3 regions of the Halomonas sp. PA16-9 genome follow, and region 1 is predicted to be linked to each of the others. Evidence: predicted binding sites of a transcription regulator. Region 1 holds the regulator's gene; each other region holds the start of a gene.

Region 1 (4,175 bases):
ATGACGGCGACGCGTTGCTGAGTAACGCTCAAGCAGTATGCGTGCATCGGTGGTCAGGTAAATAACTTGAAAGTCGATTTTACGCTGGCGCAACTCGTCTAATAAAGAGGGCAGGCGCTCCAGAGCTCCCGGCAAATTGCGGGCATCAATACTCACCGCTAAATGTGCTCGGTCGCCCTGGTCACGCAGTTCATCCACCAACGACCCCAGCAACATAGCTGGGAGGTTATCAATCGCGTAGTAGCCAAGATCTTCCAGCGCTTGCAAGGCGATAGATTTACCTGACCCGGAGCGGCCGCTAATGATCACCAGTTGCATAGAGTCTCTCTTTGCTTTGATCAAGCTGCGTTGAGGGTGGTGAGCGGATAACCTGCTGTGATCTGCCCTGAACAGGGTTTCAGACCCTTAGGCCGCTGATTGCTCGCGAATTTTGGCGGTAATCAGCTCAAGCAGTTCGCGCTGGCTGGTTGCTTTACGCAGTTGCTGGCGCGTGTCCGCATCATTCATGATGGTCGCTACCTGACCCAGTAGTGAGAGATGCGTGTCATCTGCCTCTTCGGGTACCAACAGGACAAACACCAGATCTACCGGGTCGCCGTCGATAGCGTCAAAATCGATCGCTTCAGCCAGTTTCAAAAATCCAGCGATAGGGGCGTTGCAGTGGGGGCTACGCGCATGAGGAATAGCCACGCCGTTACCAATACCCGTACTACCTAAGCGCTCGCGGCCGATTAAACGGCTAAACACTTCTTGGCTGTCCAGGCTGGGGATATTTTGGGCGATAAAGGTGCTGTAAAACTCCAGCACCCTTTTTTTGCTGCCCCCGGGGACGTCGAACAGAACGCGTTCCGGGGGGAGTATGGTTTCCAACGTCATTGAATTAACGCACACCGGCGCCTTGGGCGCGAGCTTGTGCTTTTTCCTTGTGTTTAACGAGTTGACGGTCGATTTTGTCCGCTAGTGCGTCGATAGCGGCGTACATATCACTGTCTAGGGCTTCCGCATGTAAGTCAGCACCTGCGGCGTGCAGCGTACAGGCGGCCTGCTGGCGCTCTTTCTCCACTGATAAGGTGACTTGCACCGTAGTTATATTGTCGTAATGGCGCTCTACACGCTCAAGCTTCTCGTTGACATAGTCACGCAAGGCGTCAGTCAGTTCTACGTGATGACCAGTGATATTTACTTGCATTGACGTGCTCCTTATCCATCGGACTGTACTTCGATTGTAACCCTTTTTGCCGCGTTGCAAAGCCCTTGTCGAGAGTTTCCCTGAAACGTTAACGAAGTTAGCGCAAACGACGCCGTTCACTGGAAGAGGGAATGCCCATGGCTTCACGGTATTTCGCCACCGTACGACGCGCCACTTGAATCCCTCCTTCGCCTAATAGCGTCACTAAGCGGCTGTCTGAAAGCGGCTTGCCGGGCGGCTCCTCTTGAATCAGTTTCTTGAGTCGTGCACGGATGGCGGTGCTGGAGTGGCTGTCGCCATCTTGACCGCTCACCTGGCTTGAGAAAAAGTATTTGAGTTCAAACACACCACGGGGTGTATGGATATATTTTTGCGTCGTTACCCGTGAAATAGTCGACTCGTGCATCTCCACGGCTTCGGCAATGTCGGCCAGTATCAGTGGTTTCATGGCTTCTTCGCCGTGCTCTAAAAAGCCAATCTGGCGGGTAATGATTTCGCGACCAACACGCAGCAGCGTATCGTTTCGGCTAGAGAGGCTCTTGATCAACCAGCGCGCTTCCTGCAAGTGCTCTTTGAGAAACTGGTTGTCATCGCTTTTATCCGCACGCTTAATCAAGCTGGCGTAGTCGGGCTGAATGCGCAGCCGTGGCAGGGCCTCGGGGTTGAGCTCTAAATGCCAGCCTTCATTATCGTGGCGGACGACTAGATCGGGGGTGACATAGCTGTCATCGGTGTCGCCGTAGGCGCTGCCTGGGCGTGGGTCTAGGCTGCGAATAAGCAGGATGACATCGGCCAGCTGTTCGTCGTCGAGCCCTAGACGGCGTTTCAGCAGACGCATATCGTCTTTGCCAAGCGCTTCGAGAAACTGCCGCACCAAGCGGCGGGCGGGAACCAGCAGTGGCGTATCATCGGGGAGAGCGGCGAGCTGCAGCATCAAGCATTCACGCAAGTCACGGGCAAATATGCCGGTCGGCTCAAACTGCTGGAGCTTGAGTAGAATGGTTTCCACTTCGCGCTGGCTTAGCCCGTCAATGCCCTGGGCACGAAGCCCTTCACGGATGTCGTTGAGCGGCTGGGTCAGGTAGCCGTTGGCGTCTAGCGCGTCGATTAAACTTTCCGCGACAAGCTGCTCGCGAGCGCTAAAATCGGTCATGGCGAGTTGCCACAGCAGGTGGCCATGAAGGCTCTGCCCGGCTGCCTGGCGCTCAAAGTCGGGGCCTTCGCTGCTGCTGCCCCCCTGGCTTCCCATATCTTGATAGGTATCTGACCAGTCGCTATCTACCGAGAGCTCAGTAGGGATGCTCTCTGACCACTCTTCTTCCTTAGGCTCGCTGACAGCCTGTTCACTAAATTCATCTTCCTGCTCCAGCATGGGATTGGCATCGAGGGCCTGCTGAATTTCTTGACGAAGATCCAGCGTAGAGAGTTGCAGCAGCGCAATGGCCTGCTGCAACTGGGGCGTCATGGTCAGCTGTGTGCCGATACGCAGTTGGAGAGAAGCTTTCATGACCATCTGAGAACCACTCGTTAATCAGAATGCTCCACCCTAGTGCGAGTGAGTGCTTGGCGCAAGTGCAATAAGCATGCCATTGGTCGTAAAGTTGTTTTAAAGCGCTATTTAGGGGCAATTAAGGCAAAAACATTACAGGCGAAAATCGGCGCCCAAATACACATCCCTTACTTTTTGGTTGGTGAGAATCGAGGCGGGCGAGCCACTGGCGATGATTTGCCCATCGCCGACGATATAGGCGATATCGCAAATGTCTAGTGTTTCACGCACGTTGTGATCGGTGATCAGCACGCCGATATGGCGCTGTTTCAGTGCACGAATGATGGTTTTAATCTCACCTACCGAGATGGGGTCAACGCCCGCAAAAGGCTCATCGAGCAGAATAAAAGCGGGCTCTGTGGCTAGCGAGCGGGCTATTTCTACACGCCTGCGCTCGCCGCCCGAAAGGCTCATGCCCAGGTTGTCGCGAATATGGGTGATATGGAAGTCTTCGAGTAGCGCTTCCAGGCGCTGTTCGCGGTCGCTGCGGTTAAGCTCTTTGCGGGTCTCGAGTATCGCCATAATATTCTCGGCAACCGAGAGTTTGCGGAAAATAGACGCCTCTTGAGGTAGATAGCCAATCCCCGCGGCTGCGCGCTCGTGCATGGGGGCGCGCGTTAAATCCACATCGTCGATACCCACCTTGCCAGCGTCGGATTTGACCAGCCCAACAATCATATAAAATGAGGTGGTTTTGCCCGCGCCGTTGGGGCCCAAAAGGCCAACGACACTGCCTTGGGATATCTCCAGATTGATGTCTTTGACCACTCGGCGGCGTTTGTAGCTTTTAGCCAGGTGGTGGGCATAAAGGGTTTTGATCGGCGCAGTGTCAGCAGTGGCCACAGCTAGGCTCCCTATTGTTCAGGCTGAAGGGTCATGCGTATGCGCTGGGGCTCGCTGCCATCAACGTCAGAGCGCGCTTGAATCACTTCTCGGTCAATAAAATACTCAAGGCGACCGCCACTAAAGGTGTCCTCTTGCTGGGTCAGTTCGGCTTGGTCGATCAGCTCTACGCGACGCTCGGCGACGTGATAAATAATCCGCCGCGCCCAGCCTTCCGTGGGGCCTTCTTGCCCTTCGCCTTGATGGCGCAAGTAGGCGCGCTCACCGGTAGCGGTGGCTGTCGAGAGTTCGCCCGCGTCGTTGCGTTCGATCTCTACCCGCTCGCCGCGCAGTTGCATTTCGCCTTGGCGAATGTCCACATCCCCAGTATAAACAGCTGTGCCTGCCCGCTGATCAAGATCTAAACGGTCGGCTTCCACTTCCACTGGGGCCTGGGAAGATGAGTTGGTTTGGGCTAACACTGATAAAGGTATCGCTAAACCGAACAGTGCAGTGTAGAGCAGGGCTGGGGAAATCATGGCTTTCATGGCGGTTCCTATTAGCGTTGTGTGGCCGGGGGTGCGTGCCGCGCACATTATCCGTTAAGCGAACCTG
Region 2 (4,175 bases), 560 kb from region 1:
AGTGATCACGACTGACCAGTAGGCAGTGCTCGGTGGAGTGCACCGGAGTTAGTTGAGTGAGCACTTGCCGGGCCGGGTTGTTTAGCGGTTGGCCACTGGCTTCATCGAGTAGTTGATACACCACGTAAATGGGTTTATCCATGGCCTCTTCGAGTGTCCATCCGGTCAAGCGCTTAGCTTCCGCATTGATAAACGTTACGTTGCCACTAGCGTCGCAGGTAATAACGCCATCACCGATCGATGCCAGGGTAGTACGGGCAAGGTCGCGTTCGCGGTTTAACTGCTCCTGCAGCTGTTTGCGCTCGGTAATATCGCGCACCATCCCTGAGCGCTCTGACGCGGAACCGCTGGCTCCTTCGCTGACTTGTATTTCCAGGTGGCGTACCTGCATATCTGCGCAGCGGCGTTTAATTTCATGGCGTGCTCCGGGGCTGAGGGAGCGGGTTGGCAATAGCTGCGAGACAGGTTGGCCAATAATCTGTTTGGCGTCGACCTCGAAGAGTTGCTCCGCTCCAGGGTTAAGGCTGGTCAGGGTGCCGTCTGCCTGCCAGGTAATCACGCCATCGCGGAGATTGCGAAGCATCACGCGGGTATGTCCAACGGCGCTTTCAAGGGCAGCGGTTACGCGATTATAGCTCGCCGCTATTTCGCCCACTTCGGTAAACGGGTCGGCGTCAATTCGCTGGCGCATATCACCCTGCTGTTCATGCTGGCGCATATGCTCAAGCAGTTGGTTCAACTCATTTTTGGCGCCATGCTCGGCGAGATTGAGGCCCATCTTTTCTGCTTCAGGTGAGACGCGTATGGGCAGGAAGCGCCGGGTAATGCGGAACAGTAGCCAGGCGCTGCCAAAGCTCCAAACGCCGCACACCACAACACCGATCAACTGAACGCCAAACTGAGCGGATCGCGACAAGCCACTATCCATCAGTGTTAAGTCAGCGACCCAGGGCAGTGCTAGCGTACCCCATACGCCCGCGACGAGGTGCGAGGGTATGGCGCTGACTGCATCATCAATATGTTTGCTTATCAGCCATTCGCTGGTCAGTACCATCAGTACGCCACTAACCGCACCCAGCCCAAATGCCGCCGATAAGGAGATCACATGAGCGCTGGCGGTGACGGCGACCAAGCCCGCAATGGCGCCATTAATCGCATACATAACGTCGGCGTAGCGCCGAGTGCGTAGCCCCATCAGCATGCCCGAAAGGATGCCGCCGACGGCGCCCAAAACAGTATTGGCTATTATGCTGGGTATTTGCTCGGTAACGGCCAGGGTGCTACCGCCGTTAAAGCCAAACCAGCCTAAGATCATAAACAGTGCGCCTAACATGGCGAGGGGTAAGTTGCCTGAAGGGAAGGCAGTAGGTGGTTTACCGTGGCTGAAGCGTCCGCTGCGTGGCCCAATACACAGTACCGCTGCCAGGGCGACCCAACCGCCTACGCTATGTACGACCGTGGAGCCCGCAAAGTCGACAAACCCTAGCGCCCCTAACCAGCCTTCCGCGCCATCCAAAAGCCCGCCCCATGCCCAATGCCCAAAAACCGGATAGATAACCAAGGCTATCCAGAGGGCCGTCCAGGTATAGGCTAAAAAGGGCATACGTTCTGCCACTGCGCCCGACACGATGGTAGCGGCGGTGGCGCAGAACATTGCTTGGAAAATAAAAACGGTAATCACCCAGTGGCTGGAGGCTTCTAATTGCCAACCAAACAGCGTTGTGCCGATTAAGCCGTGGTGAGAGTCGCCAAACATGAGACCAAAACCGACTAACCAAAAAATACTGACGGCAATGGCAAAGTCCGCTACGTTTTTCATAGCGACGTTGATAGCATTCTTGGTGCGCGTAGTGCCCGCTTCCAGGCAGAGAAAGCCAGCTTGCATCACAAATACCAGAGCAGCGGCCCAGAGCACCCAGAGCATATCGAGCAACGAGCTGTCCAAATTTAGCGTGGCAGGCATGGTGTTTTCCTTAGTATCTTTTGGTGCAAGTGCGCTTTTTGGTGCTTTGTTTGTTTTAAGCGGAAGGAGGGGGAACCGTTGCACCGGTGCTAACTGACTGCTATTCAGGTTTCCTAATAGAAACTAAGCAATTGTTATGCCGCTAATAGTGAAGTCATCCTTTTTAACGCTAATGGCAGCATTAATTACTGATTTTTAGAAATAAAATAGCGTTTTCTACTGTGTTAATGCGCATTGATTGGTGATATTTTTCAATTAGTTATAGGTCTTCAATTGTGGTTCATAAACGCTGAAAAGGGAGTGCATCAAGATGGCGCGTCAAACGGTAGTTTTGGGAGCAGGCATGGTCGGTGTCAGCATTGCCTGGCATCTGCGCCAGCGTGGGCATGAGGTGACCCTGGTAGATCGCCTTCAGCCTGGCCGCGAAACCTCGTTTGGCAATGCGGGTATCATTCAGCGGGAAGCGGTAAGGCCTTACCCTTTTCCCCGCGACGTTAAAACGCTCCTCAGCGTTTTACCTAACCGTCGGGTAGATATTCGTTACCGCCCCGCGGGTATGGTCAACGCCGCCTCCCCGCTATTGCGCTACTGGATGAACTCAGCGCCGAAGACTTACCAGAAAATCGTGCCGGAATACGCCTCACTGATTCAGCTTTCGCTAAAAACCCACGGCCCGATGATTGAAGCCGCAGGCGCTGAGCACTTGGTGCGCAGGCAGGGATGGCTTGAGCTATATCGCACGCCTGAAAAACTTGCTGCGCGGATAACCGAGGCCGAAGAAGCACGGCGCCTTTATGGCGTGCAGTTTGAGCAACTGGATAAGGCGGCTCTTGCGCAGAAAGAGCCCTCTTTGAGTGACACCATTATCGGCGCAATTCACTGGCTTGATCCCTGGACGGTTGCTGATCCAGGTGGGTTGGTCGCGGCTTACGCCCAAGCGTTTAGTAATGATGGCGGGCGTATTTTGCAGTCGGATATCAAGTCGGTTCAGCAAATGGGTGATCGCTGGCAGGTCAATACCGTGCTGAAGCGTTAGAAGTAGATGACGTCGTCGTGGCGCTAGGGCCCTGGGCGGGAAGCTGGCTAAAAGAATTGGGCTATCACTTTCCTACCTTTGTAAAACGTGGCTACCACATGCACTACGCGCCTCAAGCGCCAGCCAAGCTAAATTTCTGGGTTATGGATGCCGAGGTGGGCTACCTGCTGGCGCCGATGAACGCAGGGGTTCGCTTGACTACCGGCGCTGAGCTGGATCGCTTGGATGCGCCTGCTGATGTCAATCAACTGGGCGCCGCCGAGAAAGTGGCACGCAGCGTGTTCCCCTTGGGCGAGCGACGCGATGACGCCCCTTGGAAAGGCGCGCGCCCCTGTTTGCCCGATATGAAGCCAGTGATTGGGCCTGCGCCAAGGCATCCAGGGTTGTGGCTTGCCTTTGGCCATGGCCATCAGGGGTTCACTCTGGGGCCCGCCACCGGTCATCTAATGGCGGATATGATGGAGGGGCAGCCCACGGCCATCGATATGGCACCATTTCGTGCTGATAGGTTCTAACTAGCGCTTTATTTATTAATGATCAGGCGAGTTAGGCCGATAGTAATAGACGCTAGCACCAGTAATAGAGACGGTATCTTTGCGCGTGATCTAATGCTTTGCTAGTTTATAAGTACATTTGCACACCATGAGGTGGATATATGGATGTAGGCATCAGCAGTTCAGTCAGTGCATCGCTGTATATGAATCAGGCGCAAACCGCCGAACAGGCTCAAATGCAGGTTTTCAAAGAAGCTTTGGATACGCAAGCTGATCAAGTAACTGAAATAATGGCCTCTGCCGATACTGGCGCGCAGCCAGATCTAGCTAAAGAGGGCACCCTAGGTACGCAGGTAAATACCTTCGCCTAGCCCCCGGCTTTGGTGGTGGTTAACATCGGCCTTGTGCCACTTTGTAAGATTAAAACGCTGACTTGTTCAGCGTTTTTTTTGGCCTTTTTCAAGAGCGTCACATTTGACGCCACCCGCGACAACAGCCGCCTCCAAGCGTTACAATTGTCGCAATGGACATGGCTCAACGCGCGGTGGCCAGTTAGCGAAAGCTGCTGAGTGAGTGCTGCGAATGAGACCCTATATTTGAAGAGGCACAATGAAAGAGACTCAATTAGCCCGTGAAGCCGAGCTTCGCAGGACATTCGCTATTATTTCGCACCCCGACGCCG
Region 3 (4,175 bases), on a different replicon from region 1:
CGGTGTGGATCGCCACCTGCACATCATAGGCATCAGCGACGTTAAGGCAGTTATTGATCGAGGCAGGCGTGGTGCCCCAATCTTCGTGCAATTTGAGGCCCATGGCGCCTGCTTGGAGCTGGAGCTCTAGGGACTCAGGCAGGCTGGCGTTGCCTTTGCCCAGAAAGCCGATATTCATGGGCATATCGTCCACCGCTTGCAGCATCTTACCGATGTGCCAAGCGCCGGGGTACAGGTGGTTGCGTTGGTACCAGTCGCCGGACCGGTGCCACCGCCCAGCATGGTGGTGATACCGCTCATCAGCGCTTCTTCGACCTGCTGGGGGCAAATAAAGTGGATATGGGAGTCGATACCGCCCGCGGTCAGGATCTTCCCTTCGCCGGAGATGATTTCGGTGCCGGGGCCAATGACGATTTCAACATCAGGCTGTACGTCAGGATTGCCTGCCTTGCCAATCGCGGCGATGCGGCCATTTTGAATGCCCACGTCGGCTTTGACGATACCCCACCAATCCAGAATCAGCGCGTTGGTAATCACGGTATCCATTACCGTGTCGTCGGCGCGCTGGCTTTGACCCATGCCGTCGCGGATGACTTTGCCGCCGCCAAACTTCACTTCATCGCCGTAGTGGGTGGCATCCTGTTCGACTTCGATCCAAAGCTCGGTATCGCCCAGGCGCACGCGGTCGCCCACCGTAGGGCCGTACATATCGGCATAGGCTTGCCGACTGATCTTGTTAACCGGTTTCATTGTTTACCTCCGTCGAGCGCGCCCATGACATCGCCGCGAAAACCGTAAATTTCGCGCTTGCCCACAAAGGGAATCAACGTGACTTCGCGGGTCTGGCCAGGCTCAAAGCGAATCGCCGTGCCTGCGGCCACGTCCAGACGAAAGCCTCGGGTTTTATCGCGATCAAACACCAGCGCCGGGTTGGCTTCGGCAAAGTGGTAGTGGGAGCCGATCTGGATCGGGCGGTCGCCGGTATTGGCCACCTCGACGCTAATCCGCTCACGCCCCGCGCACAGCTCGATATCACCTTCTTTTAACTTGTACTCACCGGGAATCATCTACTTGCTCCTTCGTTCTTGTGAGGAGTGAGGCGTTAGGTGTGATGAGTAACACCGCTCTTCACCACTTACTATTCACCCCTAACCATTCACTTCTCACCCCTCACACAATAGGCGTATGGACAGTGACCAGCTTGGTGCCGTCGGGGAAAGTGGCTTCCACCTGCACTTCGTCGACCATCTCGGCGACACCATCCATCACATCCTCACGGCTAAGGATCTCGCGGCCATAGCTCATTAAGTCCGCCACACTGCGGCCATCCCGGGCGCCTTCCATAATCTCGAAGCTGATCAGCGCCACCGCTTCCGGGTAATTGAGTTTTAAACCACGCGCCTTGCGGCGCTCCGCCAATTGGGCGGCTGAGAACAGCAGCAGCTTGTCTTTGTCTCTTGGGGTTAATTCCATGGAATGTGTCTCCAGCAGTGCATCGCAGTGATGCTAATTAGGTTAGCCAAATTCGTGGTGTATGTGCTTCACGCTCGATCCAGCGGGGGCGCAGCAGTTGCCAAGCCTGTTCGCATAACGCCCAGGCTTCGTTACGCGAGTTGCCTAAATAGCGCAGCAGCAAAACACCGTGGCGGACGGTGACCGCCCAGCGCGGGTTATCCGGCAGCGCTTCACGCAAGGCTTCAATGGCAGCAGGCGCGTCGGCAATCCCCACTGCCCAGAGCGTGGCCTGCACCGTGGCACCGCCCTGCCCCCAGCGCCCGGCAAAGCGTGGGTGTAGTGGGTCTAGCGGTTGGCGCTCTAGCCACAGCGGTTTGCCATCCAGGGTTAAGCGGAAGTGCTGCTCAATACGCCCGGAAACATAGGGTAAGTCGCTGGCCGGGCGGCCCAGTGCCATCACTTCCCAGCCCAGGCAACGGGCGCTGCCGTGAAGGTCAATTTGGGTGCGCTGTTCACCCTTGGAACCATCAAAGGCGATGGTCTCCTGGGGCAGCCACTCCAGAGTCGCGCCATCTTCAACGCTCAACCGGGTATGCTGCGTCCATGCCACGCCCTGGCTGTCGGCTTTATAGAGTTTATTGGCAGCCGGAGTCGTCAGCAGCGCATGGGCACCGCTCTCTACATGGGCACTAATGGTAAGCGCATCGCCGCTGACTAACCCGCCCGGCGGGTGAAGCACATAAACATGACAAGCCTCACTACGCCCTTCGGGATAGAAAGGGCGCTGCACCCGCAGTGGTCCCTGATGACGCGCCTGCACCATGCGAGTAGCACTGCCCCGATGAGCGAAGGTGAGTGCTAACGAAGCTGCCCAATGGCGGCCTGCATCGAAGCGGTGGCCAGAGGCAATGTGTGGTTTGGCGAGTTCGCACAGGATCATGGGTTGCTACCGCTTCCTTTTCACTAAGCCTTTGACATAGGTAAGCAATTAATGCGCCAAAATGGTGAAAAGCCCTGCTGTGCGGTCAATGGTAGGGATGAACGGCGGTGACTGGCAGTGCCACGCATCTAGGCGCACCAAAACAGCACCACATCAGACCTCAAATGCACCAAATAAATGCACTCACTACTTGCTTAGTGCTCAGCCTGCACTCACTCTTCACACCATTACTGCACAACGACCCGGTCACGCCCGCCGCGCTTCGCTTCATAAAGGGCCTGATCAGCACGCTGCAGGGAGTGGTGATAGTCTGGGTGACCATCGTGAAGCGTTACACCCACGCTAATCGTCACGTTAAGCAGCGTATCGGCACCGGCGAGCATCGGCTCCTTAGCCACCGATTGGCGTAAACGCTCAGCAAATAACCGGCTGCCGTCATGGTCAGTATTGACCAGCACAATCAAAAACTCCTCGCCGCCCATGCGAAACACGTAATCCCCCCCACGGGTGGAGCGATCAAGGATGCTCGCCACCTGCTGCAGCACGTTGTCGCCGGCGTCGTGCCCATGGGTATCGTTGATCGATTTGAAGTGATCGATATCTACCATCAACAGCGCAAAGCAGTGCTCCGAGTGGCGGGCAATGTCTATTTCGCGACTAAGCACCACTGACAAAAACTTGCGGTTGAGCAACCGGGTTAAGCTGTCGCGCCCTGCATCCAAACCGGAGGCGCGCTCTAATACATTGTCGAGCAGCATCAACACCGTACGGGCGGCATCACGAATCTCGCCCAGCGCCTTAAGTCGCTGGCTAGCATCTTCATGCATCAGCACTTCCAGCCACTCACGATCCACTTGCTGAATATGGCGTGAAATAGTGGCAATCTCCGGCACGCCCTCGAACGCATGCACGCTTTATGGAAGTACCACAGACCAAAATCGGAATTGGATAACCGCGGCAGCGTGGCGATATCCTGCTGGGCAGCTATGGCAAACATCAGCGCATTCTCCCAATTCAACAACGCCGAACGCTGGCGTTCACGCTCGTCGCCAATGCTCTGGGTGAGTGAAAACAGCTTGTACGCCTCTTCAGTGCGCGCATTACGGTCACTGGCCACCGAGTAGGCGTGGCTCATGATTTCCATGGCCATATCAATATGGTCGGAGACGTACACCGAGGCATCCCCCGGCGATAGCGGGCTTTTGAACGTGGCGTTGATCTGTTGATAAAACACCTGCTTAAGCTGCCGCGCTCCGCTTAGCACCAGGTTGACCGGAATATCGATGCGGGCATGCACCTGCCCCACTTTTTCCTGCTGCTCAACCAGGGACTCAAAATCGGCGTGCTCAACGGCAAACATGGCCTTCAGCCAGCGCTGCATTGAGGGGTGTAAACGCTGCTCCACTTGATCGTTGGAGAGAAACAGCGAAGCATGCGGGTCTTCCAACATCACCCGGTAAAAGTGGTCAGCAAAGCTTTGCCCGTGGTGCTCTACCAACGTCTCGACTGCTTGCCGCAACGGTTTGGGCGTGCGCTCCAGAAGCGCTTGCCACTCGGCGGCGAGCTGATGTTTATCTTTATAGCGCATACCCCACCTGCTTCTTATTGATCAACAGCCAATATTACACGCCAAGCATTTTCGTCAACCGAACACAGAGCAGGGTTTTAGCGAATAAGCCCACAAGCGGCTCGCATGGCGGCGCGGCAGCGGTGCTTCGCCATACTATAGGGCCAATCGGTAAGCGAGTGACGCTCCAAAACATAACCAAGGCCTGTTGAT

What was found. The regulator sigma-54, encoded in region 1, starts transcription at its own class of promoters, with help from an activator protein. The targets are predictions, from matches to a motif close to TGGCACNNNNNTTGCTNT.
Region 2: amt (ammonium transporter) is a predicted target of sigma-54. The motif match lies at 2,088-2,105, and genes of this name have one in related genera.
Region 3: FDY98_RS20765 (urease accessory protein UreD) is a predicted target of sigma-54. The motif match lies at 2,437-2,454, and genes of this name have one in related genera.

The regions. Positions count from the first base shown of each region.
Region 1 is NZ_CP040451.1:1,982,823-1,986,997, forward strand. Features, by position in the region: gene rapZ (RNase adapter RapZ) at 1-318, opposite strand, end outside; gene FDY98_RS09090 (PTS sugar transporter subunit IIA) at 406-876, opposite strand; gene hpf (ribosome hibernation-promoting factor, HPF/YfiA family) at 881-1,189, opposite strand; gene FDY98_RS09100 (RNA polymerase factor sigma-54) at 1,287-2,702, opposite strand; gene lptB (LPS export ABC transporter ATP-binding protein) at 2,832-3,581, opposite strand; gene lptA (lipopolysaccharide transport periplasmic protein LptA) at 3,593-4,006, opposite strand; gene lptC (LPS export ABC transporter periplasmic protein LptC) at 3,975-4,175, opposite strand, start outside.
Region 2 is NZ_CP040451.1:2,538,356-2,542,530, forward strand. Features, by position in the region: gene amt (ammonium transporter) at 1-1,963, opposite strand, end outside; partial or broken gene FDY98_RS11715 (NAD(P)/FAD-dependent oxidoreductase) at 2,274-3,514, shown strand; gene FDY98_RS11720 (putative motility protein) at 3,655-3,864, shown strand; gene FDY98_RS11725 (peptide chain release factor 3) at 4,103-4,175, shown strand, end outside.
Region 3 is NZ_CP040452.1:957,425-961,599, forward strand. Features, by position in the region: partial or broken gene ureC (urease subunit alpha) at 1-750, opposite strand, end outside; gene FDY98_RS20755 (urease subunit beta) at 747-1,067, opposite strand; gene FDY98_RS20760 (urease subunit gamma) at 1,171-1,473, opposite strand; gene FDY98_RS20765 (urease accessory protein UreD) at 1,511-2,395, opposite strand; gene FDY98_RS28730 (GGDEF domain-containing protein) at 2,623-3,288, opposite strand; gene FDY98_RS28735 (protoglobin domain-containing protein) at 3,222-3,983, opposite strand.